DNA from 2 places in the Lysinibacillus sp. FSL K6-4013 genome. Region 1 is predicted to be linked to the other one. Evidence: riboswitches for the same ligand, from Rfam matches in the RefSeq annotation. Region 1 holds a riboswitch; the other holds the start of a gene.

Region 1 (16,155 bases):
GTGCCTGTGTTGCCATAACTACCGCTAAATACGTTTTCCCAGTACCGGCTGGACCAATACCGAAAACAACGTCTTTATGACGGATTGCTTGTATGTATTCTCGTTGACCAATTGTTTTTGCACGAATAGACTTTCCTTTCGTCGTGCGTGCTATTTCTTCATCATATAGTTCTGCAAAATATTCGATAGTTCCTTTTTGTGTCATTTCAATAGCTGTAGTGACATCACGTTGATCAATATTAATTCCTTTGCGAATGACCTTCAATAAAGCATGCAGAAGAAAGGTTGCCTGTTCCTTAGCATTTTCTTCACCCGCAAGTTGAATTTGTTCACCACGCGTAATGATATGAACATTAAGTGCTTCTTCAACTAATTTCATATTTGCATCGGAAATACCGAGTAGCATAACCGCTTCGTTTGGATTATCCACCTGTAATACAGTTAACTGTTCTGACATAATCATTCTCCTTGTAGGCCTTGTATTGGACTTGCAATGTTTTCATTGACTAAAAATAGAACTTTCCCTTCAACTGTACCATTCCCCCACTTTGCCTGTAAAAGGTTTTCTTTCTTGATGATTGTTTTTGCAGGTAACGAGCGTAATACTTTTTCATGCAATAAAGGAATAAGCAATGTCTCAATTTTCGATTCATCCAACTCCACTTGCATGGTTTTCGTCTGTTGCTCCTCCACAATCGAAACATAGGGGGCTAGCCAATTCGGTAAATCCTTTTTTTGAACATAATCCACCTTTTCCTCATGTATACCCTTTATCAACACCCGCCATTGCTTTTGCTGCAAGGTTTCCACGGTAATTTTTGTTGGAATTTTAAATGAACATTCAAGCCAATAATCTGCATAAACCTCACCTTTCGCCCCAACAAAAACTTGATCTGTGCCACTTTCTAATACACCACTTACGAGGACGTCACCCTCATAGGCTGTATCATTCACTGAAATCTTTCGCTCACCATGCTGTATATTGAAGTGGGTAATGACACCACTTTTCGTTGCTACAATATGGGAGGCTAATTTGTCAGTTGTTTGCTCTGTTTGTTTCGGTGATTCTTGTGGTCTCAAAATTACTCGTCCGCCGTGTTTATCAATATGAACCCATGATAGTTCTCGGTGTTGCTCTAACAGCTTTTGTCGTATAACCGTATTAGAAGGTAACTTTTTTTGAGATAAAGGGGTTTCTAGTTGAAAGGTTTCATGAAAGGTCTTACCTAAACGCTCCTCCAGTTCTGGTGTCGCGGCTTCAATGTCCACTCGCCATATGACTTGTGCACAAAGGATTGGAATAGCAATCATGAAGGCTAAGCCCAATAGAGTCCAAATTTGTGCACGAAAAACTTGAAGCTCATCTGCATAAAAAACAGCCATTTTTAAGCGAAAACGTCTTCGTACACGGCGAATTTTTGGTAGGTAATGCATTGTCGTTTCAAAGGAAACTTCCTGCTCACGAAAGACAACACGCTTTAATGGGACATGTTGAGCGTGCAATGCTTGAATAAAAGGATGAACATTTTCATGGCGCTTTATACGTATAATAATTGGCCGATTATTCCACATTTTAGCTCACACCCATATTCTTTGTCATTTTCATATGAAGTTCCTGAAGATTGTTAACAGATAGATGTAGCATTTCTTCTTTAAGCGCATTGATTGTCACTGAATCCGCATTGACAGTAATATGATAATCTGCATAGACAAACGAACAGGTCGTCGCATCTGCATGAATAAAACGGTAAGGTCCAATAATTTTTAATGATTCGTATTCTAACAACTCAAGTAGTGGCGTTAATTGAAATAATTTTTTCATAAAAAATGCCTCCTTCTTCGGCAATATATGCATCGAAAAAGGAGGACATGCTAGTTATTTTCTTTTTGATTTTGGTGGCCCTAATATTTCGGCCATCACAATTGCTTGCACAAGATCATTTTTAGATTGAGGTAGTTGTAAAGTCGAATGAGCGCCAACAGATTGCACTTCCTTTTTTCCAGCAGCTAATCGTCCCCGACTTTCTCGATTAGAAGAACGGCTAGGAATATCAGTTGGAATGACAGCTGGGGCAACATAGCTTGGTATTTCCTTTTTCACTTGTTCTTCAACAAATTTTTTAGGCTCCTCAACTTTCTCATTTTCTGGAATCCAATCTCCGATAAATTCTCGTGCAAAGTCTTCAAAACTTTGTGCTTTCCCACTACGATGTGGCGCTTTCTCCGTAACTGGAGGCTCCACCGCGGTGTCTTTATTAAAAGGAGGCATCTGCTTCTGAGGCTTTTTATTTTTTGATTTTCCGAAAATAGAGCTGACTATGGCAATTATGGCGAAGATTATTAACTGTTCCATATGTTAGTTCCGCTCCTTTCCGTTATTAAGCATTGGGTTCATTTTTTTCAGGCTTATCATTGCTTACTTTTGAAATAGAGTCACGCATTGCTGTATCCGCTTGGATATTGCGATAGTTCATATAATCCATAATACCAAGATTACCAGAACGTAAGGCTTCAGCCATCGCTTGCGGTACTTCTGCCTCTGCTTCTACTACTTTTGCCTTCATCTCTTGAACACGTGCAATCATTTCTTGCTCGTTTGCTACAGCCATTGCACGACGTTCCTCAGCTTTTGCTTGCGCAATGTTTTTATCCGCTTGTGCTTGTTCAATTTGTAATTCGGCCCCGATGTTTTTACCGATATCTACATCCGCAATATCAATGGATAAGATTTCAAAGGCTGTTCCTGAATCTAACCCTTTAGATAATACTGTTTGCGAAATCATATCTGGATTTTCTAAAACTTCTGTATGATGTGTCGCTGAACCGATAGTTGAAACAATCCCCTCACCAACACGAGCAATAACTGTTTCTTCACCAGCACCACCGACTAAACGCTCGATGTTGGCACGCACGGTAATACGAGCCTTTGCTTTTACTTCAATCCCGTTCATTGCTACACCTGAAATGAAAGGTGTTTCAATAACTTTTGGATTAACAGACATTTGAACAGCTTCTAATACATCACGCCCAGCTAAATCAATTGCTGCACAACGTTCAAATGACAGCTCAATATTGGCACGGTGAGCCGCAATTAAGGCATTCACTACACGGTCAACATTACCACCTGCTAAATAGTGACTCTCTAACTGGTTAATCGTTACAGGTAAACCTGCTTTATGTGCTTTAATCAACGGATTAACAATTCGAGACGGAATAACACGACGTAAGCGCATCCCAATTAATGTGAAAATACTAACACGTACACCTGCTGCTAATGCAGAAATCCACAGTGCTACGGGTACAAAGGTAAAGAATACCGCAAGCACAATGAATAAAATAACTAGTCCGGCAATAGGACCAATCAAAGCTAAATCAAAACCCATTTTCTATTCCTCCATCTCTTTATCTGTTTGTCTCACAACAATGCGTGAGCCTTCAACTTTAATAATTTCTACATGTTGATTGGCATCGATATAGCCACCTTCTGATACAATATCAATGCGTTCACTACCAAGTACCATAGTTCCAGATGGACGAAGTGGCGTAAGCGTTTTCCCAATTTTTCCTAACAGTTCTGTGCGATTCACATTGGATACATACCCTTCTTCTGTCGTCGTTGCATCCATTAACACAAGCCTGTTTAAGACATGCAGTTTTTTTCCGAAAAATTTCATCAGAATCACCATTCCTATCATCGCTATCACAAGCGCAATGAGAATTGCTACTATCATTTGCATCATATTTGCACCTGCCAGTATCAGACTTAGTACTATTAAGACACCACCTAAAATACCAACAATTCCACCAGGGACAAAAAACTCTGCAATTAAAAGGGCTAAGCCAATAATAAATAACAATAACGTTTCATATCCCGCAAAGCCGGCCACCATGTGTCCAAAGAAAAATAAACCAAGTGCTGATAAGCCCATTATACCTGGAACACCAAATCCTGGCGAATAAAGCTCCATCACAAGTCCTAAGCTAGCGATTGACAACAGTATAGGTACAATGATGGGATTTGTAATAAAACGAGCTAATTTTTCAGAAAAGGTCGGTTCAATTGAAACAACATCACTACCATTCAAGTTGGTTACTTCTAGAAGCTCCTGAAAATCCTTAACCGTCCCTTCAGAATATTTAACCTTTAATGCCTCTGAGGCGGATAGGGTTAACAGATTCTTTCCGCCAGCACGGTATTCTGGTAGTTCATAGTTGGTATCTGCCATTGCTAATGCATACTTAGGGTCGCGCCCTGACGTTTCTGCTGCTGCTTTCATTTGAGCAAGCCAAGCGCTATTGGCCTTAAGGTCGGCTGCATTACCTGCTGAATCGATAACTGCCGCTGCACCAATTGTTCCATTCGGAACCATGTAGATCTTATCCGCATGTAAGGCTAAAAAAGCTCCTGCTGAGTGCGCATCCTTATTAATATAAGCAATCGTTTTTATTTGCGTTGCATCCATAAGCATAGCGATATCGCTTGCTGCATTCACAAAACCGCCAGGCGTATGTATTTCTAAGATAATCGCCTCTGCATTGTTTTCTTCAGCCTCTTTAAAAGCTCGTTCTAAAAATGCATGAAGTCCTCGCTCTACTTCATTATGAATCGGAACATGATAGACCTTATTACTGGCAAAAGCCGAAGTTAATGGAAACGCTAACAAAAAAGTCATCCATATCACTAGTAAATAGCTGAGGATTCTCCGTTTTCGCATCTTTTTCCCTCCCTTCTAACATGCCTCTCCTCTGTATATACGGTCAATCATGCGAAAAGTTTCGCAAATCTTAAAAATTTATTAACTTATTTATCATTCGATCTAATGCCAATTACCAACACTTAGTATGTGCAAAAAAGCCGAATGAATCAAATAGATTTCATTCGGCTTTTTCATATGTACGTAAAGTTGAGCAATGTAAAATACCTGAAATTAATCAAAAATGTGATTAATTTCAGGTATAACTTTGTCTGCTCAGTGAATCATACAATTGCGTGTTATGAACGTAGGGATTTTTAATGGGAAATTAAATTACCACTTACGTTTACGTGCAGCTTCTGATTTCTTTTTACGTTTTACGCTAGGTTTTTCGTAGAACTCGCGCTTTCTAACTTCTTGAATTGTACCACTTTTTGATACAGTACGTTTGAAGCGGCGAAGAGCATCTTCAAGCGATTCGTTTTTGCGAACGACAGTTTTTGACATCTCTCTTTCCCTCCCTCCGAACACACGTCAATACACAATTAGGCAAATAACCTTCTGTTGTGTACTAAAAAATTATATCGTATTGTCTAATAATGGTCAATAGAAAGTATGCGAAATTATCAAGTGAATTTTTGGTTTTATTTTTGTGTGAATTATTCATACCCAATTCACCCACAATAAAAATAATTACATTTTCCTAACAATTAAAGGGTTTACAAAAAATAGAATAAGGGCGTAGAATAATCACATTCAATTTCAAATCGGCCAAATCTCAACTATTTGAGAACGGAGGAACCAATCTTTTGGGGTTAATTCTGCAGTAGCAGAAGGGATGAGAAAGCTCTTTCGCCATCCTACCCGTCAGCTAACTTCGTCGGCTAAAGCGAAGGAGGTCGTTATTGACCACCATTATTAGCATGCTTTCTGCCTTTTTCATGCTTTTATCGTAGGTCTTTTTATTATGCCATTTAACAACCAGTTGTTTACTTACAGAATTGAGGTAAATTAAATGAACAATTTTAAAAGAGCATTAAACCCTCCCAAAGTTCTCGTTTTGGGCTTTGCCCTAATCATTGCCATAGGGACGTTTCTTTTAACAATGCCATTTTCTACTGAGGATGGGAAGGGTTTGACCTTTTTAGATGCCTTATTCACTGCTACTTCAGCTACTTGTGTCACGGGTTTAATCGTAGTTGATACAGGTGATACCTTCTCTATTTTTGGCGAGGTGGTCCTTTTATTCTTGATCCAAATTGGTGGTTTAGGATTCATGACATTTGCCACATTATTATTTTTACTGCTCGGAAAGAAAATTTCATTAAAAGAAAGACTGCTGCTTAAAGAGGCCTTTAATAATATCTCCATTGCTGGTCTAGTTCGATTAGTGAAAAGAATATTACTCTTTACAGCATGTATTGAAATAATCGGTGGTCTTATTCTATCGATTCGTTTTTCTTTTGATATGCCTATTGGAAAGGCCCTTTATTTTGGATTTTTTCATGCCATATCCAACTTCAACAACGCGGGCTTTGATTTAATGGGTGGTTTTAACGGAATGACTGCCTATGTTGATGACCCCTTTGTTGTTTTCACCATCTGTGCTCTTATTACTATCGGTGGATTAGGCTTTATTGTTATGAATGAATTGTATGAATATCGTGTGACTAAAAGGCTTTCTGTCCATTCAAAAATTGTCTTAGTAACGACACTTTTGCTAACCGTTAGTGGAACCATTTTGATATTTCTGTTTGAGTATGGCAACGAAAAGACACTTGGACCATTATCAGAATGGGGTAAAGTGTTAGGCTCCCTTTACCAAGCGGTTACACCACGAACTGCTGGCTCCAATACACTGGCTATTGGGGACTTAACGCATTCTACATTATTTTTAATGATACTTTTGATGTTTATTGGGGCAGGCTCTGGATCGACTGCTGGAGGGATTAAAATCACAACCTTTGCCGTTTTAGTAGCTACTATGTGGTCACAAATTCGAGGAAAAGAAGATGTCGTTCTCTTCAAACGTAGAATTGTCACTGAAACTATTTTAAAGGCATTGACGGTTACAATGTGCGGTGGATTAATTGTAGTAGTCGTGACGATTATTCTTAGTATAACGGAACAACATCATAGCTTTATGATGTATTTATTTGAAGCTACCTCTGCATTTGGTACTGTTGGTCTTTCGATGGGCCTAACCCCAGAGCTAACACCTGCTGGTCGTCTTCTTCTGATTATTACAATGTTCGTAGGAAGAGTTGGACCACTAACCATTGCTTTTGCCATTGCAAAACGAAGAAAAAAAGAGAGTTTCCGTCACCCAAAAGGAAATATTATGATTGGCTAACCAAATGAGAGGGGTTTAAAACGCTATGACCATTAAACAATACGCTGTTATTGGCTTAGGTAGGTTCGGAACAAGCGTCGCACGCAGATTGCATGAAGCTGGACAGGAAATATTGGGAATTGATATAAATGAAGAAAGAGTAGAGGATGCAGAACCCTATGTGACTCACGCTGTCGTTGCTGATACAACAGAAGAAAAAGCTTTAAAATCAATTGGTATTGGTAACTTCGATTGTGTCATCGTGGCGATCGGTAATGATATGCAGTCTAGTATTTTAACCGTCTCTTTATTAAAAGAGCTAGGGATCAAAAAAGTGATCGCAAAGGCACTAGGTAAAAGACATGGGCAAGTGTTAGATAAAGTTGGAGCTGATTGGATTATTTATCCTGAAAGAGATATGGGTGAACGTGTGGCTAATCAACTCCTATCCCCAAACATGTTGAATTATATCGAATTATCAAAGGAATACAGCATTGAAGAAATTATGATTCCTTCTAAAATGGCTGGACAAAACCTTCGCGATTTAGACTTGCGCGCAAAATATAACGTCAGTGTAATTGCAATTGTGCGCGAAGGGGAAATTATTATTTCCCCTTCTCCTGAGCAGATTATTGAAAAGGAAGATTTATTAGTAATGATTGGGCATCGAAAAGATCTTACATTATTCTCAAATATTCAGTAATCACAAAAAAGCTGTTTCAAGTTCTACTTGATACAGCCTTTTTCGTCTTAGAAAACTTTCTTTTGATCTCTATCATCTTTTAAAATTTCAACAGCCTCTCTAAATCGCTGGGAATGAACAATTTCTCGCTCACGTAAAAACTTCAAGCTATCATTTAAATCCGTGTCATCTGATAAGTCAATAATCCATTGATATGTGGCACGTGCCTTTTCTTCAGCCGCTATATCCTCATACAGATCCGCGATAGGGTCACCCTTAGCTTGAATATAGGTTGCTGTGAATGGTACCCCTGAGGCGTTTTGATAAAAGAGAGCACGATCGTGATTTACATAATGATCACCCAAGCCAGCTTCTTTCAGCATTTCTGGTGTTGCATCTTTTGTTAGCTTATAAATCATCGTGGCAATCATTTCTAAATGTGAAAATTCCTCAGTTGCTATATCGGTCAATAACCCTACTACTTTGTCAGGAATCGTATAGCGTTGATTCATGTAGCGTAGAGCTGCTGCCAGTTCCCCATCCGCCCCTCCATATTGCTCAATTAAAAACTTTGCAAGCATTGGGTTACATGTACTAACTTTTACCGGATACTGGAGTTTCTTTTCATAATACCACAAATATTATTCCTCCTAGTCTTTTGTTTAGACTTGCCATGGCCATGGTGTATCAATCCAGTTAAAAGGATAATTCGAATAGCTTCTCCCAAAATTCATGAGTGGTCCATATTTTTGCTCAAAATCAATTTTAAGTTTCATACTTTTCTCTGTATTTTCATTAAATTGCTGAATGGCGTCATAATCGTGTGGATGAGTGTCTAAATAGAGGTTTAATTCAACAATGACGAAATCAATTGCTTGAATTTCTTCTAATTGCTTATAAAATTCGGGCGGCATCTTTTTAGTCATGCTTCCTCCCTCCTTTTAGGGGAAATGGGTATGGGCTAAACAACTGTGGCCATAGCGTGCCTGCCTTCAGCGCTTCTCTTGCGGTTGGAAATTGTGGTAGTCCAGGTGGTTGAAAACCCATATATAATTGTGGGGGTGTTGCATAATACTTAACTTCTATAGGCTTACAAGGATCAAAGGGGCTAATATAGGGCCTCCAAGACTTATACTGTGTAAACATGACATCCTCCTTTCTGTATTTACATTCATCAGTGGAGTATATGTGCACAGAAAATTATTATGCTGATTAAACACAAAGAAGCCATAAGCTCATGTGTACATTGACATGAGCTTATGGCTCTATAAAAGGATAAAATTAATAGTTGGAGTCGGCAATTAAACCATTCATAATAGCTACACCAGAGCTAGCCCCAATACGAGTCGCACCAGCTTCTACCATTTTTTTCATGTCCTCTAAGCTACGAACACCACCTGATGCTTTTACACCAAGTTCTGGACCTACAGTTTTACGCATAAGTGCGATATCCTCTGCTGTGGCTCCACCAGTAGAAAAACCTGTAGATGTTTTCACATAATCTGCACCCGCTGCTACAGCTAACTCACATGCTTTCACTTTTTCTTCGTCTGTTAGTAAGCATGATTCAATAATGACTTTTACAAGTGCGCTATCTTTAGCCGCTTCTACTACTGCGGCGATATCTGCTTGTACAAGTTCATAGTCTTTATCTTTTAACGCACCGATATTAATAACCATATCTACTTCTTTTGCACCGTTAGCAATAGCATCTTTTGCTTCAAATGCTTTGACTGCTGGTGTATTGGCACCAAGTGGGAAGCCGATAACCGTACAAACTAACACGTCTGTACCCTGTAATAATTCACTGCTTCGCTTTACCCAAGTTGGATTTACACAAACAGAAGCAAAGTTAAATTGTTTAGCTTCAGCACATAATTTTTCAATTTGTTCTTTTGTTGCCTCAGCCTTTAATAATGTATGATCAATCATACGTGCAAAATTTTTTTCCATTGTTAAACGCTCCTTCATTAAATAAGATGTACGTACCTCTTCGAATCATATCATTTTTTCGCGATGGCGTCTAATTTCTTTCTATATAATGAACACCCAAATATAAACATTACAGAACGAGTCATGTTTATCTGAAGTCCTCAAAAGATTATATAGAAATTGATAACTTAATTATTTCACAAAAAAATCTTATATGTACTGATTTTATAAGGATTATGTTATCATAAATCACGTATCTAAAATATGTACAACGAAAAACTTATTAAATGTTTGGAAACACAAGGTAATGTGAATTGAAAGGATGATATATATCATGAGTAACGAGCGATCAAAAATCGTGAGTTTTCATACTCTAGGTTGTAAAGTAAATCATTACGAAACAGAAGCAATTTGGCAGCTGTTTAAAGAAGAAGGCTATGATCGAACAGAATTTGATCAACAAGCAGACGTTTACGTCATTAATACATGCACAGTTACGAATACTGGAGATAAAAAATCACGTCAGGTTATTCGTCGAGCAATTCGCCAAAATCCGGATGCAGTTATTTGTGTAACGGGATGCTATGCACAAACATCCCCTGCAGAAATTATGGCAATCCCTGGTGTTGATATTGTTGTTGGAACACAAGATCGTACGAAATTACTTGGTTATATTGAACAATATCGTGCGGAACGACAACCGATTAATGCTGTACGTAATATTATGAAAAACCGAGTATACGAAGAATTAGATGTACCAGCATTTACAGACCGTACACGTGCTTCGTTAAAAATCCAAGAAGGCTGTAACAATTTCTGTACATTTTGTATTATTCCATGGGCACGTGGTTTAATGCGTTCTCGTGACCCACAAGAAGTGTTACATCAAGCACAGCAATTAGTAGATGCTGGTTATCTTGAAATTGTCTTAACTGGTATTCATACAGGTGGCTATGGTCAGGATTTAAAAGATTATAATCTTGCTCAATTACTACGTGATTTAGAGGCCAATGTAACAGGCTTAAAGCGTCTTCGTATTTCATCTATTGAGGCTAGTCAATTAACAGATGAAGTAATTGAAGTACTACGTGAATCAAAGATTGTCGTGAATCATTTACACATCCCTATTCAATCTGGTTCTGATACGGTATTAAAACGTATGCGTCGTAAATATACAATGGAGTTCTTCGGTGAACGTTTAACAAAATTACATGAGGCTTTACCTGATTTAGCTGTTACTTCTGATGTAATCGTTGGTTTTCCAGGTGAGACAGAGGAAGAGTTTATGGACACATATAACTTTATTCGCGATCATAAATTTTCTGAGCTGCACGTTTTCCCATTCTCTCCTCGTACAGGAACCCCTGCTGCACGTATGGAAGATCAAATTGATGAAGACATTAAAAATGAGCGTGTGCATCGACTCATCTCTTTAAACGATCAGCTAGCAAAAGAGTATGCTTCTCGTTTTGAAGATCAAGTGCTAGAAGTTATCCCTGAAGAATTTGTGCATGATGACAGTGAAGAAGAAGGCCTTCTAACAGGCTATACAGACAATTACTTAAAAGTAGTTTTTGAGGGTCCAGAAAGTCTAATCGGACAACTTGTAAAAGTAAAAATTACACAAGCAGGCTACCCTCACTCAAAAGGACAATTTGTACGCGTTTTAGAAACAGTGAAATAAATAGTGAAAAAACATACTAACATTAGTAGTACAAACCAAGGCCATGGTTTGTGCTACTATTTTTTTATAGTAGAAGTGAAGAAAAGCCGACCAGCCTCTGGGACCATTTGTGAGTCCGTATATAAAACCGGCTACCTTCATGCCCTTATATGAATCAGCTTAGTATGTTGGGTCCTAAGAGATCGTGTATAAGAAAGTGGAATCGATAAGGTACTGTGAAGGCTTCTATGATTGGTCAAAAGGAGAAGAATGAGATGAAACATGTCATTGCGTTAGATGTCAGTAAAGGAAAAAGTACCGTTACGATTTATAATAGTCATCGCCAATGCGAGTTTGAAGGTGTGCTACATCATACACGGGATGATTTTGAGAGGTTACACGAACGAATGGAAGAGATGACAAAGCAAGATGGACAAGCGCCAGATATCGTATTTGAAGCAACAGGCATCTATTCAAAACCTGTCGAAGCTTTTTTCAAAGATTACGGCTATGCATACTGTCGCATGAATCCACTTGAAGCGAATTTACAGATGGCAACGATGCGTCGCAATAAAACCGATATCAGTGATGCCCATGAACTCGCAAGAACACATTTCAAAATGGAACGCGAAATAACGTACATACAAGACGATTATTATGAACAGATGCGTGCATTGACTCGTTATTACGATGAAATTGACGAAGAAATCATTTTACTCAAAAGTAGAATGCATGCCATTTTACAGCTGAGTTTTCCAGAATTAGAAAAGTTGATTACACCGAATTCAGCACTATTTTTAAATATTGTACAACTATATCCGCACCCCGCACTTTTACAGGCCCATTCAAAAACGATTATTAAAAATCGTTTAAAGGTCAATACGCGAAAAAACCTATCGCTAATGCGTGCGGAGGCTAAAGCTATTACATTATTAGAAGCAGCTGAAAATAGTTACCCAGCGATTAAATCCACAGATATTCGTTGTGATCAAGCACGAGATTACGCAGCTCGCATTGCGGATTTACTAGAGAAGAAAGCAACGCTTGTGAAACAGATGGTGGAATTGTCAGAAGGACGAAAAGAATATCTAGTATTGCGTTCGATTCCTGGGATTGGCGATTCAACGGCGTGCCGATTAATTGGAGAGATTGGTGACATCCGCCGCTTTCAAAACGCGAAACAACTGAACGCTTACGCAGGCATTGATATTATGCGGTACCAGTCTGGGAATACGCAATATCGAGACAGGATTAATAAACGAGGAAACAAACATTTACGGAAGATTTTATTTTTTATGGTATGCGCCATGCTTATGGCAAAAGGAAAACCAAATCATTTTGTGGACTATTACTATAAATTAAAAAAGCAACCTCAGAGGAAGCCTCATAAGGTTGCGATCATCGCCTGCATCAACAAGTTTCTGAAAGTGACATTTCAGTTACTGACGCGTGGCATTCTTTACGATTATGAGTCCGCACTACCAGCTCAGAAATCGTAATCACCTATATAGAACTATATCATAATGACCTTTCGAAAAAAATAAAAATCGTCAGGTCTTTTTGGCGTATCTAAAAAATGAGTGTGAAGTGGTGAGAGATATCCTTCACTACTTCACACTCATAAAAATAGAAATTATTCTCTAGATAAGGTTGACTAATCGTAAGAAAGAGGCTGGGACAGAACTAGCTTCGAATAAGGAGAAAGGAGAATTTGAGTTCGCTCAAATTCTCCTTTCTCCATTTTTTACTATTTAATTTTATATGTTCTTGTTTGTTGGCCGTGTATTTTCGTAAATTCACGGCCAGTAATGCGAGCCCCATTTCGTTTTCTACCTTCGATTTTCCTCGTACAGAAAATCGAGTGAAACGCAAATTAGCCTTCAAGAATCCAAAAACTGGCTCCACGTCAATTTTGCGTTGACGATAAATGGTACGCGTTTTTTCTTCTGAAAGCTTTGTTCTTATATATTCTTTTTGTTGTTCCCATTTTTCATTCACCATCATTTTTCGATTGGTGCCTTCTTTTGCTTTTGTACATGATGAACGGAATGGACATCCTGAACAGTCCTCGCATTCGTAGATGTTGAACGTATGTTGGAAGCCTGTCCGATCATTCCGTACAGTTTGATTTTTCCATTCGAGACGTTTCTGATTCGGGCATGTATAGGTGTCTGTTTCTTTATCATATGGCCAGTTATCGGTGTTAAATTGGTTTTGTTTGTACTTTTTCTTTTGCTCCTTCTCATACATGGTATAGGGAATCAGTGCTTCTCGTTTTCTGTTCGAAAGGATCTCCTCATAGTTTTGTTCACTACCATAACCTGCATCTGCGACAATGTATTGCGGTAACTCGAAATAATGCTGCTCGATTTCATTTAGAAATGGAATGAACGTACGTGTATCCGTTGGGTTCGGAAAAATGCTGTAGGCAAGCGCATACTGACCTTCTGTTGCGATTTGTACGTTATAGCCTGGTTTTAGTTGTCCATTCTGCATGTAATCGTCTTTCATTCGCATAAACGTCGCATCTTTGTCCGTTTTTGAATAGCTGTTGCGTGTGTCAAAAATCTCAAAATCTTTTTCGTACCTCTGCTTACGAATCAGCCAGTCATGTACTTGTTTTAACAGTTGCTTTGGCGTTTTTCGTTCACTACGCAGCTGTTTCCGCATCCCGACATCATCCGTACTATCGATTTTTTGTGTATAGTCCTCGACCACTTCCTCTAACTTTTCAGCGATTTGCGTGAGTTCTTCCATAGAAAGCTGCTCCTCATCTTCACGTTGCAATGCTGGTATAATTTGTTTTTCAAGTAGCTCATTATACAATTGATTCGATTTTTCAACGAGATTGTGATGATGTTTTTCCACTGCTTTCTTCCAAACGAACGTGAATTTATTGGCATTCGCTTCAATCTTCGTACCATCAATAAAAATGGCCTCTTGATCGATGATTTTTTCTTGGACAAGCTGGACACGGAACTGCACAAAACACTGGCGAATGAGCTCTTTCATATCGGGATGAACACGGAAACGATTGATCGTACGGTAGCTTGGTTCATACCCTTGGGCCAGCCACATCATCCGTATACTGTCTTTGGTTAGGTCTTCTATTTTACGGCCAGAGAAAACCGATTGCGTGTAGCCACATAAAATAATTTTAAGCATCATGCGTGGGTGATAAGATGGGCAACCTGTTTGGCGTTGAAAGGAGTCGAAGGTTCTCTCAGGAATACTTTCGACTAAATGATGGATGGCAAAAGCAATATCATTTTCTTGTAATGGAACTTCTAAATCTAGAGGCAAAACTAATTGATTCATGTTATAATTTTTGAACATAAGGATCCTTCTTTCCTGTAAAATTTTGTGTGGTAACTTTATTTTATCAGAAGTGGTCCTTATTTTTATTCAATAATTATTGAAAGCCGTTGAAATTTTACTCATCGTAAAATTTCAACGGCTTTTTCAGCTCAAAGGTGGGTTTTGTCCCACCCTCTTTTTCCTTTTAATGAAGCTAATCATTCACTTGTATTTGATTTTTCATAATATTGATAAATGCTTTTAAAGAATGACAGCTCCTATAAGAAAATTAGTAGTACAAACAAAATATCCATCTGTACTACCAGCTTTGTTAATATATTATAATACTCTACTGTCCTCTAAACTAGCATTTATCAAGGACTAGGAGGAGGTGTAAGTCCTAAAAGAACAGGCGTTATTACGCTACTGCCAGCACCAAGGCGGATTTGTTGAACTTGCAATACTTTTACAGTAAGTTCTAAGACAATTTTTTCACGTAATGTGCTGAATGTCCCTTCAGGAGCTGCCATAATCGGTGAAAAATCAAGTTCAAAGAAGTTGGCAGCTACTAATTCACCAAATGGTTGTTCATTGTATTTAACAAGATTTTGGAAGAAAGCCTTATCTAATCGAGCATCCATTTGTGTTCTTTCGTTAAGGAAGTTCGCTTCAGCAAACTCGGAAATGCCTAAGATTGGTGTTGTGCCTCCAGGTGTTTGTGGGAAAATAAGATCTGTAAAACCAGAAAACGGAACGTCAGCAATTCTATCTCGAAGTGCCCCATTACATGCTGATGAAGCATATTCTATATTTTTCCGAATATGTCCTGCTACAAATAATTTAGCTCGTGTTACTCTAAAGAAATCAGTGCCACCAATACGTGCAAAGCTGACTGGTACAAGTTTCACTTGATTTAGGAAGACATTCTTTTTCACTCGTTTAATCTCTGTCGCTGCAGGGCTAAGTGTAATATCCGACTCAACAACGATTTGCAGTGTTGGTTCTGCCAATACAACTGGAACTTTGATAGTTGGCGTTGTAACTGGTGTAGTGACTACTGGTGTAATCTCATTCGTTAATGGAATTTGTTCAGTTGATGTTACAGGACAAGGTTGAAATTGGCTTTCTAATTGATCGCTCAAAAAATTCCCTCATTTCATTTTTTTAGTATTAGAGAGCTCTCCTATCGCTAGAATATGTAGCATTTAAATCTATACATGGACGTATATATTAGTTTTATTTTTTATTTGAATTAAGGGATAAATTTCTATAATCCTCCATTACCTTGCCAGTCAAACAGTACTTTAATTTTTTGTACTTGTAACATTTGGATAATTAATTCTAATACTATATTTTGACACAATCGATTGGGATGAATGGCTGACTTATTTTGCGTATTAGATACCCTATACTCAATATTATGCTGAATGTAGCCTTCTATAAATAAATTCCCCTTTAATACAGTTCTTGTTCCATTTCCCAATGACTGGGATCTACGAATAGGTACAAATCTACAATCGGATAGTACTACCTCATTTGTGATCTCTTTAACCTC
Region 2 (16,155 bases), 1.9 Mb from region 1:
CAGATCAGTGGCAATGATGACCAATTCTGCCTGTATCCATAAAAAGATAGATGTTTTTTTAGAAAAATGCTCGCGAGCGACTTCAGGTAAATTTTTTCCTGTTGCAATCCCAAGCTTGGCAGATAGGGATTGAATTAATACGGCCATTAAATTAGAAAAGGCTATAACCCAAAGTAGCAGGTAGCCGTATTGAGAGCCTGCTGTAATATTTGTAGCAAAATTGCCAGGATCGATGTAGGCGACTGCTGCAATGAAAGCAGGTCCTAAAAATGGCAAAAATCTTCGCCAACCTTTTATATCTCCATCTAAAACCGCCTCTGCAGACGATTTTGTGACTCGTTTGTAAACCATATTGTTCCCTCGTTTCAAAAAGTATCATTAATGAAATAAAGTTTCCTATAGGAAAATAAGATATTAGTATTCTAACGCTAGGAATAAAAAAAGTGAAGTGGTTTGCTTTATCTTTCTAAAATAAGTATGCTCTTTTGGATGATGTGAATGAGTAGAAAAATCAAATTGCAGGAAAAATTAAAAATATATAGAACTAATGAATGGAGAAAGGAGACAAGATGATGGACATGGTATGGGTAAAATCAAAAGTAACAATTCCACGTACAGTGCCAGATGCATTAGAGAGGAAGAAATTATTTTCTATTTTATCTAACAATAGAATGAAGAAATTAACCATAATAAAGGCACCAGCAGGATATGGCAAAACGACACTCTTAAGCCTATGGTTGAAGCATATTGATGAATCGGTAGCATGGTTTACAATCGATCAGAATGACAATGATCCTGTGCGGTTTTTAAGGTACTTAATACATACATTATCTTTTAGCATATTGAATGTAGAGCAAAAGTTAAACAATATACTAGATGAAATAACCTCTTTTGACACAATTGTAGATACACTGTTAAACGATTTGGATACATATAAAGGAAATATTCATATTGTTTTTGATAATTTTCAAGAAATCCACACCCCTCAAATTTATCAAATTTTAAACCGACTTATTGAATATTTACCAGCCAATGTACGGATATATATAATAACCCGAACTAATTTAGAACTTCCACTAGCAAAATGGCGTGTTAAAGGTTGGATACTAGAAGTGGGGGTGGGTCAATTATCTTTTGATTTAGAAGAGCTACAATCTTTCTTCTCACCTGTTACAAATGATGAACAGAAGGATGTGCTGAAGCCTTTACTAAAGACAACAGAGGGCTGGATAGCAGGTATCCAACTGATAAAGCTATCAACAGGTGGAATGATAGATAATCTAAGTAGTGAAGAAATTTTAGCCAAAGCTAGTTCATATATTCATGAGTACTTCATGCAAGAAATTCTCTTAATATTACCTCAAGAATTGCAGGATTTTCTACTACGAACTTCCATTTTAAACTACCTAGAGCCGAGTGTTTGTACATCTGTAACAAACGAATTAAATAGTTTAACTATATTCTCAGAGCTGGAGAAAAATTGTTTGTTTATTGAACAAGTACAAGCACATCCGCCTGTTTATCGTTACCATACTTTATTTAGGCATGCCCTACAGGTAGAATTTCACAGGCAACAATCCTATGAAATGATTGCCTCTATATATTACGAGGTAGCCACTAATTTATGCCAAAGAGAAGACTATGTTGCAGCAATTGAGCTTGCCCTAAATGGCGAATTATATGAGCTTGCACATGAATGGATACAAAAATATTTAGTTGAAATATTTGCCGAGGGACATACTCTATTATTTGGGCAGTGGATACAAAAATTAAGGAATGCTCAGTTTCCAGTAGATATTAATTTGCTTGTCTTATATATTACTACACTGTTTTCAACTCATGAAATGGATCAGGCGAAGAAAATTATAGAGGAACTACTTTTTAAACAAAATAAATTGAAATGGATGGATGGTTTTCAATTTATTGCTGTATCAAAAATCTTCGAAATTATGAATGCTTATATAGGTTATATGGAAGATGGAGATCTTGAAAAAGCAAAAGTAGGTTTACAAACACGCGTAAATGTAAGAAAAAATAAGTCATCTTTATATCATATTTCTTTAAAATATAATCAATTTGAGCCTAGAATTTTACGTACCTTTGTGGGAGCGCGAGGAAAATTCTTACCAGTGGGAAAAATGGAAGAACTGATTCACGTGTTGAATGAAAGTGAAATAAAGGAGCGAAATATTACAGGAGTTACCTATGGATTACTAGCTGAAATATTGTATGAGATAAATGATTTAGATAGGGCAGGTAAAGAGTTAGAAATCGGTTTAAAATATGGTTTACGTTTTCAAGATCCAGGATTATTTATACCAATGTACTTGTTAAAGGCTCGTATTTATATGACTAAAAAACAATTTGAAGAAGCACATATGGTATTGATTGAAGCTATGAAGGAAACCGATAAACCTTATTGGGTCGGTATGCTCTATATTATGAAAGCACAATCTTATTTATTGGAAGGTAATATTTCATATGCGCAACAGGAGTTTTTTAGAGTGACAGATTTTATCAATTATAGAATTGCATCAAGAAATCCCTTTTATTTATTAGTTCAAGGTAAAATCCTATATGCCAACAATCAACTAGAGGAAGCATTGCAAATTGCTATTCGTTTAAAAGAAGGGGCAATTCAGGAGAAGCAAATCGTTACGCTTATTGAAGCGGGTCTGCTAGAAGCCATTTGTCATTTTTCACTTGGGAAAGAGGATTTCGCTTTAACAGGATTACACGCTGCCCTTGAACATGGAGTTTTATATGGTTATTACCGTACATTTATAGAAGAGGATTCTATCTGGCCATTACTAAATAAATACTGGCGTATACGTCAGCATAGTAAGGGAGATACATTTAAGTCAGTGCCATTAGCATATGTAAATAAACTATTACAGAATGATAGCTCAGAAGATGAGTTTTTCGCTAACTTTACTGCAAGAGAAAAAGATGTTCTACAATTACTCGCAGAAGGTGCTTCTAATAATGAGATTGCTCATCAATTACAGCTGACAGAGGGAACTATTCGCGTTTATTTGACGGAAATTTACAGTAAAATAGGTGTGAGATCCCGTACAAAGGCCATTTTATGGGCGAAAGAATGGCTAGGCTTTTAAAGTTGTTAAAGAGAAAGGAGGTTTATATGATGCCAAATATTTTATTAGCCTCAAAAACAACCGTACCCCAAACGGGCAAGCAAATTATTGAAAGAGAACGGTTAAATGCCATTCTACATCAGTCAACAGCGAAACTTATAGTAGTGCAAGCGCCAGCAGGGTATGGTAAAACCACTTTGTTAAGTAGTTGGTTTCAGCAACTTGAAACGACAGTTGCATGGTATACAGTGGACCAAACAGATAATGATCCAATTCGTTATTGGAAGTATTTAATTCATGCTATTGGTCACTCCTTGCAGCAAGAAGCTTCCTCACGTATTGATTCTATACTCCATGCTCAACCACAGTTGCCTTTAGAATATTTAGTGGACGCTCTATTAAACGAATTATCGCTATCTACTGAAAAGGTTCATATTATGATTGATGATTATCATCATATTTTTAATGTTACCATCCATCAAACGATGACTCGCCTCATTGATTTCTTACCTGAACACTGCTTTATTTATTTGACTAGTAGATCAACTATTTCATTACCTATTGCAAAGTGGAGATTAAACCATTGCTTGCTTGAAATTGGCATGGAGCATCTACTTTTTACGTATGAAGAGGCGAAAGAATTTTATGAAAATTTAAATAAACAGCTAAAGGCAAAGGAGCTTCAAAAGGTTTTTGAGATAACAGAGGGTTGGGCTACAGGGTTACAATTAACCAATTTAGCAGGTTTCCACAATGTAGATGACAAAGAGTTTGGAGAAAGTAATTCAAATGTGATTCACTATTTAATGAATGAGGTATTTTCAAAACTAGCAACACCTCTCCAAACCTTTCTACTTTATACTTCGCTTTTGGAACAATTAACCGCAGATACATGTAATGTCCTAACAAACCGTACTGATGCTCAACTAGTATTATTAGAGCTTGATCAACAAGGACTATTTATTAGCAGAGTAGAAGCAAAAGAGCAGGTTTTTCGATATCATAATTTATTTAGAGAAGCATTGCGTCAAGAATTGAGCAATCGTTTTACCCAGCATGATATTTTAAATTTATATGAAAAAGCAGCTGTTGCTTTATATAATAATGGGAGTTTTTTATCTGCAATAGAGCTTGCTTTAAGCGGCAACGTGTTTATTTATGCTGAACAATGGATTCAGGAGCATCTTGTAACATTCCTTTCCTGTGGTCATTCCACATCCTATGTAAATTGGATTGATACTTTTTTGACGAATGGTTATGAGGTACACCCAGAATTGATGGTAATGTATGCCTATACACTCGCAGCATTACACAATTTAGAAGATGCTTATCAGACGATACTAGACCTAGAACAAAAGCATAGGTCCAATCAATGGATGAATAAAAGTGAATATGCATCCGCTGTCGATGATTTTCTAGGTGTGAAAGCCTATGTCTTTGTCATGAAAAATGGAGATCTTTCACAAGCTGGGGAATATATTCGACAAAGGCTGGAGAGAAATCCTGTCGGGTCCAAATGGGACGCAATTTTTATACAATATAATCAAACAGAGCCTATGTTGTTTAGAACAAATATTGGCTCTCGAGGAAAATTACTTTCAGATGAACAGGCTATGTCTTTTTTCGCTAAGTTTAGAACAGGGGAATTCAAAAACTTAAGTATGACGGGCTATAGTTATGGCATGCGTGCAGAAAAATTATATGAGTGGAACCAATTTGATGAGCTACCAATAGAATTAGAGGAAGCTTTACGTTCTGGACATCAATTTCAAGATGCAGGATTGTTAGTACCGATGTACATTCTGAAAAGCAAAATAGCTGTGTTAGAAGAGCAGTATATTGTTGCTCAAGGTGTTTTAGATCATGCAATTGAAACGGTCAACGAACGTTATTGGATTGATAGTATAAGAGTAATGAAGGCACTTTTATTTTTACGTGAAGACAATATTGTCCAAGCAAAACAGGAGTTAGCCAAGATCGAAGAAAATGTGTATAAGGATTCTCCATTTTATTTGCTAGTAAAAGCACGCTATTTACTCATGAAAGGGCATCTACTAGAAGCACAGCAATTGATTATACAGGTGCAATTACAGGCACAACAACAAGAACAGCTATCTACTCGTATAGAAGCTACAATTTTATTAGCCATATGTTTGGCGGAGCAAGAACAAGCAGAAGAGGCGTTGAGGACGTTACATCAAGCATTGAAATTAGCTGAACCTTATAACTATATAAGAACCTTTTTAGATGAGAATAAAATTATTCCCCTTATAAGGGACTATATTGATTTTCGCCGGAAGCGTGCTAAAGATGACTGGGATGAGGTAACCCTTGGCTATGCTTATCGATTGCTAGATTATGTTCAAGAACTAACACCAGTATTAGAAGCTCTTTCTGCTCGTGAACAAGAAATATTTTCACTACTTTCAGAAGGCGCTTCTAATAAGGAAATAGCAGAGCAACTATTTTTGTCTGAAGGGACCATACGCGTGTATCTTTCGGGAATTTACAATAAACTAGGAGTAAAAAATCGAGCCCAAGCATTATTATTAAAACAATCTAAATAAAACAAACCGCTATCAATTTTTTGATAGCGGTTTATTTATAGTTAGTGAAAAATTAACATTCCTCAATAGTAGAAGTAAATTGATTTTTTTAAGATAAAGAAGAGTGTTTTTCTTTATAAGGATAAATGTATGGAACTTCTTTATCGAGGATTCATAAAGGAAGGGGGCTATTTGAAGCTGAAAATTTACAAAAGGAGAGAGGATGAATGAAGAAAAACATTACCATTATGCTTATTGTATTACTGCTCTTTTTCCAATGGGGACAATCCCTGACCTATGCGAATGAACAAAATGACATAGAAGAAAAGGCTAAAGAAGCAGGTGGAAATGAAGTAGATAATAAGATTGAGGTTGATGATCATGAGCAAATAGATAATGATCGTAATTTAACCAATTTCAATACAAGCGAATTTGAGATACAACCAAATAGCACTGGTGTAACGATTGCTAAATATTTAGGTGCGGGGGGATCTGTTGTTATTCCTGAAACTATTGAAGGAAAACCCGTAACAATAATAGGAAATCTTGCGTTTTATGAATCTAACCTAACAGAAATAGTGATTCCTGAAAGTGTAATAACGATAGGTGATTGGGCTTTTGCCAAAACTCAACTAAGCACGATTGTGATTCCCGATAGTGTGGCGGATATAGGACGTTGGACATTCCAAAATAGTAAATTAACAAGCGTAACCATTTCAAAAAACCTAACTACCATAGGAGATCAAGCATTTTATGGTAATCAATTAGTACATGTGGACATCCCTGATGGTGTTACGGATATAGGTTATCAGGCTTTCTTTGGAAATCGATTAACAACTGTAAATATTCCTGATAGTGTAACAAAAATAGGAACCCAAGCATTTACAAACAATCGGATAACGAATCTTAAGATTCCAAATAGTGTAACAAGCATAGGAGATGAGGCTTTTGGCTATAATCAGTTAATTAATGTCGAACTTCCAAACAGTATAACAAGTATAGGAAATTATGTATTTGATAGTAATAGGTTAACAACTGTAAATATTCCAAATAGTGTTACCAGTATAGGGAAAGGGGCATTCCAAGCTAATTACTTAACGAATGTAGAACTTCCAACTAGTCTTCTTAGTATAGGGAATCTAGCGTTTTTTGGTAATAAGTTAAAAAGTATAGTCGTTCCTAATAATGTTATAAGTATAGGTGATTGGGGATTTGGTCAAAATCAACTAACATCTATACAACTTCCTAATAGTCTTCTTAGGATAGGAAATCTGGCATTTTATGATAATCAATTATCGACTGTATCGTTCCCAAACAGTTTAACGAGCATTGGGGATAGGGCATTTGAATATAATCGGTTACAATGGGTTCAATTTAATAGCCCATTAATGTTGGGAGTAAATGCATTTAACAGCCAAGGTAGTACTTTTGACGGTTGGTACCAAGATTTATCATGGGTAACAAAATGGGATGGAAATGTAACACAACCCTTGAGAATTTATGCCAAGGGAAATGTCCAACAGTACACAGTTACATTTGAAACAAATAGTGATAGTACTACCATAGAAGAACAGAAAGTATTGTCTGGGGAAAAGGTGGTAGAACCCGATGTTCCAGTGAAAGCAGGTTTTACATTTGGTGGTTGGTATAAGGATGAGGAATTGAATAAACCCTGGAATTTTAATACAGATGTGATAACAGAAAATAAAATCTTGTATGCAAAATGGTTAAAGAATTTGCATACTGTCACATTTCATTTTGATACCTACATTACAACTGTCGAAGTACCGGATGGAGCGCTACTCAACAAACCGAGTATTCCAATAAAAGAAGGACATAAATTTTTTGGTTGGTTTAACAAAGAGCGCACGGCAGAATGGGATTTTGAAAGATCTAGGGTAACATTTGATATAGATTTATATGCTGTGTGGTTGAAAAATGTATACGGTGTCAGATTTGAAGCAGGAAATAGTACTCCCCCTATAATAATTGTCGCAGAATATGGTGATAAGTTGGAAGAGCCAGAACCGCCTATCTTAGCAGGACAAATATTTGCTGGCTGGTATAAAAACCCTGCTTTAACTAAACTATGGAACTTTGCAACGGATGTGGTCACAGAGCACACAACTTTATATGCAAAATGGGATATAGTGCAACAACAGTATGTGGTTCAATTTGAGTCAAATGGTGGAAGTCTGGTCCCAAGCCAAACTATTAATTCTTATATGACGGCTACTAAACCAGAAAACCCAATAAAAGAAGGATATACATTTGCAGGCTGGTATAAGGATAAAAAATTCACAACCCTATGGGAATTTGAGATAGATAAAGTGACAGAAAATATAACCTTATATGCGAAATGGGATTTAGTACAGCAATATGAGCTTAAATTTGAGTCAAATGGTGGAAGTTCAGTTCCAAGTCAAACTTTTACTTCTCCTATGAAGGCTACTAAACCAATTAATCCTACAAAAACAGGGCATCTATTTGTAGATTGGTATAAAGATGCAGAACTCAATAGTTTATGGAATTTTGAGACAGATAGGGTGACGGAGGATACAACCTTATATGCCAAATGGGAAAAGGTAGCCGTACAATATACGCTGGATTTTGAAACAAATGGGGGAAGTGCAGTAGCCTCACAGAAGGTAACTGAAGACAACTTCGCAATAAAGCCAGCAGACCCAACAAAAGCTGGATATGAGTTTGCAGGTTGGTATACAGATGCTGTATTCAGTACACCATGGAATTTTACAACGGATAAGGTAACCGAAAATACAATCTTGTATGCCAAATGGGAAAAGGTAGCCGTACAATATACGCTGGATTTCGAAACAAATGGAGGTAGCGCAGTAGTATCACAGAAGGTAACTGAAGACAACTTCGCAATAAAGCCAGCAGACCCAACAAAAGCTGGATATGAGTTTGCAGGTTGGTATACAGATGCTGTATTCAGTACACCATGGAATTTTACAACGGATAAGGTAACCGAAAATACAATCTTGTATGCCAAATGGGAAAAGGTAGCCGTACAATATACGCTGGATTTTGAAACAAATGGGGGAAGTGCAGTAGCCTCACAGAAGGTAACTGAAGACACCTTCGCAATAAAGCCAGCAGACCCAACAAAAGCTGGATATGAGTTTGTAGGTTGGTATACAGATGCTGTATTCAGTACACCATGGAATTTTACAACGGATAAGGTAACCGAAAATACAATCTTGTATGCCAAATGGGAAAAGGTAGCCGTACAATATACGCTGGATTTCGAAACAAATGGAGGTAGCGCAGTAGTATCACAGAAGGTAACTAAAGATACCTTAGCAATAAAGCCAGCAAACCCAACAAAGGTAGGCTATGAATTTGCAGATTGGTATATGGATCCCGCATTCAGTAAACCATGGAATTTTACAACGGATAAGGTAACTAAAAATACAATCTTGTATGCCAAATGGGAAAAGGTAGTCGCACAGTATACGGTGAATTTTGAAACGAATGGAGGTAGCACAGTAACATCACAGAAGGTAACTAATGATACCTTGGCAACAAGGCCAGTAGATCCAACAAAGGCAGGTTATATATTTACAGGCTGGTATAAGGATATTGCACTGACGATACCATGGGATTTTTCTAAGGATGTAGTGAAGTCCAATATCACCTTATATGCCCATTGGGTAACAGACGGTTCATCGGGTGATGGAGGAAGTATATCTCCGAATCCATCACCAATACCAGAGCCAAACATACCTGAAAAACAAGAGCCTAAACCTGAAGAACCAATTGATCCGCAACCAACAGAGCCAACACCCCAACAAGAGCCAGATATCATCTTTTCAGATATTTCTCAAGGACATTGGGGCTGGGCGATGATTCAGGAGATGGCAAAGCAGGGCATTATTACAGGCTATCAAGATGGCACCTTCAAGCCAAATGCACCAATTCAGCGCCAGCATGCTGCCCTGATATTGACAAGAGCATTAGAGCTAGAACCGAAACAAGATACGCGAGAATTTAACGATATACCTAAAAGCCATCTCTATTTTGGGATAATCGATCAGGTGCAACAAGCAGGTCTGTTTGAAGGCATAGATGGGAACTTCCAGCCAACTACGAATATGACACGCGCTCAAATGGCAAAAGTATTAGTTCTTGCCTTTAATTTAACTTCATCGAATAAAGATACTTTCAAGGATGTGCCAAAAACACACTGGGCACACAACTTTATCGCTATACTCGCAGGAAATGGGATCACAATTGGAGATAATGGCAACTTTAGACCAAATGATCCTGTAACACGTGCGGAGTTTGTAGCATTTTTGTATAGAGCATTGCATCAATAATAAAAAACTCACCAATGGCTATCCATAAAGCTTTTGGTGAGTTTTTTTTGTTCAAATTATTAACATTACTCAATAGTGCGTAAGGATGTAAATTATTATGCTAATAGAAAAGGAAGTGTTTCTATTGAAAATCGTTCGTCTTACCTTCTTCATACTATTCTTAAGTTTAGCTTTTGTATCGATTAAACTTTCAATTAAAACAGATGAAAGGAATTATGATTGGCGTAATAACTCTGATGGTACAGTGACAATTATTCATTACAATGGTCCACATCTGGAGTTTCCCTTTCCAAGCCGTTTAAATGGCAAAAAAGTTGCTAAGGTAAGCTCAGGAATTTTTGAGAAAAGAGATATTTACAGCTTTTTACCGAAAGTTTATTAGTTAAAGAAATACCCTGTGTCAAAAAAGAAATGTATTGTCTTTCTCATCATTTTCTAATTAGACTTTCACCACTTGTATCGTATACGATGAAAAGAAAAGGCGAAGGACGGATTCGACATGACACATCGAATTTTAATTATAGAAGATGAAGAAAATATTGCGAGAGTACTACAACTGGAGCTTCAATTTGAAGGATATGAGGCAACAATGGCTCATACAGGAGCAGAAGGCTTACTACAATACCGTGAGCAGCAATGGGATTTAATTTTACTTGATATCATGCTACCTGAGATGAGCGGTATTGATGTGCTAAAGCGTATTCGTGCAACAGAATCCCAAACGCCTGTTATCATGCTAACTGCCAAAAGTGAGGTAGAGGATAAGGTAAAGGGCTTGGATTTAGGAGCCAATGATTATGTGACAAAGCCTTTTGAAATTGAGGAGCTGCTGGCACGTATACGCAATGCTTTACGATTTTCGCAGAAGGTCAGCCCAAAGCAAGTTGCTCTTACATTTGGCCATTTATCGATAAACGAGCAAACAAGGGAAGTTGTATATTTCGATAAGGAAATTCAGCTGACACCTCGTGAATTCGATTTGTTGTTCTATTTACTGAAGCATCCTAAACAAGTACTGACAAGGGAGCAAATATTAGAGGCTGTGTGGGGCTATGATTATTATGGGGATACAAATGTTGTGGATGTTTATATACGTTATGTACGACAAAAGCTTGAAGCTGCTAATCCAATACCTCTTATCCAAACAGTTCGAGGTGTGGGGTATGTGCTAAAGGAACATAGTTATGAGACTTAAAACAAAAATTCATCTACTAACAACATTGCTTATGCTAGTTATAGTAGTGGCAACAAATAGTGGAATTTATTTGTTGTATGAGAAATTTGCCTATGATACGGAGTATAATCAGCTCCAGTCACGGGCAAATGAGTTAAGCTCCACACTGAGTCAGTTAAATGCACAAACCAACCTACAGCAAGTTTTAAGAGCATATATGCCAACAGATGGTGCTGTTTATATTTATGATGGTGAACGTTTGAAAACGAAGGTTCAGGCTACACTTAAAATGCAAAAGGCGCCTTCCATTACCTACACAATGCCTGCTATTTGGATAGACGGAACGGTAGTGGACATTACATTACAGCAATCTATGGAAGAAGTAGAGCGGACTTTAGATTTGTTAAAGGTCATCTTAGTTGTTGTATCTTTCGTGGCAACGATTCCAATTTTCCTAGCGAGCTTGGTACTTGGGCGACTTATTTTATTACCGCTAGAACGTTTAAATGAGACCATGCGCAAAAGTGCATCTACTGGGAAATATGAAAAAATAGATACCACAGAAAAAGGTGGGGACGAGTTAACAAACATTAACCGCACTTTTAATATGATGATGGAGAAGCTTGAACAGCATTATCAAAAGCAACAAGAATTTGTATCAAATGCCTCCCATGAGTTAAAAACGCCTATAACTGTTATTGAAAGTTATGCAAAACTTCTCCAAAGAAGAGGTTTTGATAATCGGGAGGTTGCTCAGGAATCCTTACAAGCCATTGCCAATGAATCATCTCGTATGCATGAAATGGTGTTGCAATTGCTAGAACTAGCTAAAAACAAAGAGCAATTGGACGTTCATTTCGAACAACTAGAGCTTGTCCCATTCTTAAAAAAAGTAGCTTCACAAATGGAACAGGCTTATCATCGAACATTTAGAATTGATGCGCAGATTCCAAAATTTATTTATAGTGATGAAAAAATATTGAAGCAGCTCCTCTTTATTTTGCTTGATAATGCTAGGAAGTATAGTGAGGATGAAGTCCATATTCTAGCCACAGAAACAACTAATCAAGTACGTATTACCATCCAAGATTTTGGTATGGGTATTCCTGCAGAGCATATTCCTCATTTGTTTGAGCGTTTTTATCGTGTAACAGAGGATCGTAATCGTAAAACAGGTGGTTCAGGCCTTGGGCTAGCAATAGCACATGAGCTGGCACAACAATTAGGTATAACGATAGATGTGAAAAGTAAGCTAGGGGAAGGCTCAAGCTTTACTTTATGTATTCCAAAGGAGGGGCAGCAATGAAAAAGTGGATGTTGATAATTGTTGTTATTATCCTTCTTTGTAGTGGAGTAATTTGGTTTGTTCAAAATCGTTATTTTTACGTTCAACCTCTTAGTGAAGCGGAGGCTATTCGCTATATTGAGACTATCTATAATGGTCATGTTACACATGTGGAAAAACAAGGAGATGCCTTTGAAATGCTTTTTACGCGAGAGGATGTTAAGTATGCAGCTATACTGGATGTTACGACACAACAGGTGACTGATCTAATCATGAAAGAAGGACAAAGTAAATTACTGTTAACCGAAAAGCAGATTAGACAAATGGTTAAAAAGGAATATGGAGATGTAGAAAGCGTTATGCTTACAGACTCCATTTACACTGTCCGTGTTGAAAATGAGAAGATTCAGAAGGATTTAACACTTGATGGTTATACTGGCGAACTACTGGCAGAGAAAAAGGTTGAACCGCAAGAACAACCTATCGAAGAGCCTATTATTACTGGGCAACAGGCCATTCAAATAGCTCTCAAGCAATTAAAGGGTGAAGTGGATTCAGTTGATTTTGAAGAAACCTCAGAGGGTGGTTACTATTTAGTCGAGATTGAAACGCAGGAGGACGAAGCTACATTTCAAATTCATGCTGTTTCAGGAAAAGTACTGTCTGTGACATGGGATGACGATCATTAAATCATTCTCATGAAATTCTAATGTTCCTCTTATAGTTCTATCATCTTCACTTGGTAAGCTAAGTTTAGATAAAACAAAGGAGAGATGAACATGAAAAACATGAAAAAAATGATAATGATTCCAGCACTAGTAATTACTCTTGGAGTGGGAGTAGCGATTGGCTCGACGACTTTATTATCAGGAAATGCCCAAGAAAAAAAGATCTTATCCATGCAGGAAATTGAGAAGAAAGCGCTCGCGGTAGTGGATGGAACAGTTGCAAAGATCGAATTTGATCAAAATCAGTTTAGCTCTATTTATGAAGTAGAGGTGCATACAGATACAGAAGAATATGATTTGAAATTTGATGCTTATAGTGGAAAATTACTCAAGCAGAAAAAGGAACCTCTTGATGGAGATGATTGGGATGATCATATTCCTGCTACAACAAAAATAATTACAAAAGAGCAGGCTATCAAGACAGCCCAAACAAAAGCAAACGGTAAAGTGACAAAAATTAAGCTCGATGATGGTGTATATGAGATTGAATTGAAAGACGGTCAAAATGAATACGAAGTAGACGTGGATGCAGTCTCTGGGAGCATAATAGACTTTGAACAAGGCTACGATGACTAATTTAATGAGCTGTCTTAAAGGTAGAACATCCCTTTAAGGCAGTTTTTATTGTTTGTATTGTGGGTATATACTAGGTATTCAGGAAATTTTATTTAAGAGGTAGTTATTTAAATGTTCAAAAAAGCCTATGTTTTTACTCAAAAAAAAAGAAAAATTTTCTTCTTTACTTTTTCAATTAGCAGGCGTAATATGACATCATTATAAAAGTTTCAAATTTCTAAATCGCTGAAGCAACTAGACGCGGGGGAACCAATTTTGACGGATGGCATAGCCATTCTTGGGGTGAATCTCTTCCTTTCGGAGGAGTAGGGCAACTCAGGCCCGAATCCGACAGCTAACCTCGTAAGCGTTAAGAGCAGAAAAGTGGAGCTTGGCAGACGGATGAGCGTCTACAAGTCTTATTTAGTGATGACTTGTAGACGTTTTTTGATGTTATTTAGAAAGGCGAAACACATTCTATGAAACCAGAAGGTGTTTATCAATGAAATCCTCATTCAAACGTTATGTAATCGGCAAACCATTAAGATCCGATGCGTTAGGGGAACAAAAGCTAAGTAAAACAAAGGCATTGGCCATATTATCGTCCGATGCGTTGTCGTCAGTAGCCTATGGACCAGAACAAATTTTAATTGTCCTGATGACGGTAGGTACAATGGCGTTTTGGTATTCCTTACCTATTGCCACTGGAGTGGTTATTCTACTCGTGGCACTGATTTTATCCTATCGTCAAGTTATCTTCGCCTATCCACATGGGGGAGGCGCCTATGTCGTATCACGAGAAAATTTAGGCGTGAATGCAGGTCTTGTGGCTGGGGGTTCTTTGCTTGTTGATTATATTTTAACGGTAGCAGTAAGTGTGTCAGCTGGGACAGATGCCATTACATCTGCATTTCCAAGTCTTCACCCTTACAATGTACCCATTGCTATTATATTTGTGATTTTCTTAACGATTTTAAACCTGCGAGGTGTAACAGAGTCGGCATCTATCTTGGCGTATCCAGTTTATCTATTTGTAGGCGTTATGCTATTGCTAATCGGGGTTGGGCTCTATAATGTAGCAACTGGACAGGTGCCTGCAGAATTGCATCCAAAGATTGGTACACCAGTGGCAGGGATTAGCCTATTTATTTTATTAAAGGCATTTGCATCAGGAAGCTCAGCGTTAACAGGGGTAGAGGCTATTTCTAACGCCATACCTAATTTTAGAAATCCTGCTCCTAATAATGCTGCTAAAACGCTTTTAGCAATGGGCGGCATTTTAGCCGTTTTATTCATCGGGATTGTTAGTCTAGCTTATTTTTATGGGGTTGCACCAACAGCAGAAGCAACAGTTGTTTCCCAACTTGCAGAAGCTAGTGTTGGTCGGAATTTCCTTTATTATATTGTACAGGGGACTACGGCAATGATTTTAGTACTTGCCGCAAACACAGGATACTCAGCATTTCCATTGCTTGCTGTGAATTTATCGAAGGATGGTTTTATTCCGAGAATCTTCCAAATTCGAGGGGACCGACTTGGCTATTCAAATGGCATTTTAATGCTAGGTGTTGCAGCCATTGTTTTAATTATCTTATTTGACGGGGCCACAGAGCATTTAATTCCGCTCTATGCAGTAGGTGTATTTATTCCCTTTACATTAGCGCAAACAGGAATGATGCGAAAATGGTGGCGCGAAAAACCTAAAGGTTGGGTAGCGAGATTTACGATCAATACAATTGGGGCAGCTATCTCTTTCATCGTAGCAATGATGTTTTTTGTGACAAAAATGCCTCAAGTTTGGCCAGTGTTTATCTTTTTACCAATTATTATTTTTGTATTCCATCGCATTAAGCACCATTATCAAGCTGTTGGAGAACAGTTAAGATTAAATCATGAGGAACTGGCTACTATTGAGGGGAATGTTTTCATTGTGCCAGTAGCTGGTATAACAAAGGTGGTCGAAAACTCCCTACATTATGCTAAATCGCTCAAGGTTGATAAAGTAATCGCCTTTTATGTAGCTTTCGATCAAGCAGAAGCAAAAGCTTTTGAAGAGAAATGGAATTCATGGCAACCTGATGTACGATTAGTTACTTACTATTCACCATATCGAAGCATTACACAGCCATTAATTAAATTTATTGATAAAGTAGAACATCAATGTACAAAGACAGGTCATAAAGTAACGGTTGTTATCCCTCAATTCTTACCGAAAAAAGGGTGGCATCATATGCTACACAACCAATCGAGTCTTCTCATTCGTACATCACTGTTATTTCACAGAAATGTCGTCATTATGACTGTACCGTTCCATTTATCAAAATAATGCTAGCAAGCTAGAAAATAGTCTGTTATAATCAGTACGTTGATTGAAAACACGAACGTTTACAATTAAAAAGTTCTAGAATACCATTAAATTCCGAAAAATCAAA

The links. Region 1 has a riboswitch for cyclic di-AMP ahead of MHB39_RS15425 (Trk family potassium uptake protein). Riboswitches for the same ligand answer to the same signal wherever they lie in the genome.
Region 2: another riboswitch for cyclic di-AMP. It lies ahead of MHB39_RS01515 (APC family permease); the one in region 1 lies ahead of MHB39_RS15425 (Trk family potassium uptake protein).

Annotation. Positions count from the first base shown of each region.
Region 1 covers NZ_CP152031.1:3,107,999-3,124,153, forward strand. Annotated here, with positions in the region: gene MHB39_RS15390 (PhoH family protein) at 1-457, opposite strand, end outside; gene MHB39_RS15395 (sporulation protein YqfD) at 460-1,572, opposite strand; gene MHB39_RS15400 (hypothetical protein) at 1,574-1,822, opposite strand; gene MHB39_RS15405 (hypothetical protein) at 1,877-2,353, opposite strand; gene floA (flotillin-like protein FloA) at 2,379-3,383, opposite strand; gene MHB39_RS15415 (nodulation protein NfeD) at 3,387-4,715, opposite strand; gene rpsU (30S ribosomal protein S21) at 5,028-5,201, opposite strand; cyclic di-AMP (ydaO/yuaA leader) riboswitch at 5,454-5,595, shown strand; gene MHB39_RS15425 (Trk family potassium uptake protein) at 5,710-7,047, shown strand; gene MHB39_RS15430 (TrkA family potassium uptake protein) at 7,073-7,729, shown strand; gene MHB39_RS15435 (manganese catalase family protein) at 7,777-8,346, opposite strand; gene MHB39_RS15440 (spore coat protein CotJB) at 8,371-8,634, opposite strand; gene MHB39_RS15445 (spore coat associated protein CotJA) at 8,627-8,854, opposite strand; gene deoC (deoxyribose-phosphate aldolase) at 8,990-9,661, opposite strand; gene mtaB (tRNA (N(6)-L-threonylcarbamoyladenosine(37)-C(2))-methylthiotransferase MtaB) at 9,975-11,324, shown strand; gene MHB39_RS15460 (IS110 family transposase) at 11,579-12,802, shown strand; partial or broken gene MHB39_RS15465 (IS1182 family transposase) at 12,958-14,639, opposite strand; gene MHB39_RS15470 (CsxC family protein) at 14,975-15,742, opposite strand; gene MHB39_RS15475 (BC_2427 family protein) at 15,868-16,155, opposite strand, start outside.
Region 2 covers NZ_CP152031.1:286,069-302,223, forward strand. Annotated here, with positions in the region: gene MHB39_RS01470 (Nramp family divalent metal transporter) at 1-351, opposite strand, end outside; gene MHB39_RS01475 (LuxR C-terminal-related transcriptional regulator) at 573-3,116, shown strand; gene MHB39_RS01480 (LuxR C-terminal-related transcriptional regulator) at 3,143-5,662, shown strand; gene MHB39_RS01485 (InlB B-repeat-containing protein) at 5,869-9,981, shown strand; gene MHB39_RS01490 (hypothetical protein) at 10,106-10,363, shown strand; gene MHB39_RS01495 (response regulator transcription factor) at 10,481-11,176, shown strand; gene MHB39_RS01500 (HAMP domain-containing sensor histidine kinase) at 11,166-12,461, shown strand; gene MHB39_RS01505 (PepSY domain-containing protein) at 12,458-13,129, shown strand; gene MHB39_RS01510 (PepSY domain-containing protein) at 13,220-13,744, shown strand; cyclic di-AMP (ydaO/yuaA leader) riboswitch at 13,958-14,107, shown strand; gene MHB39_RS01515 (APC family permease) at 14,226-16,049, shown strand.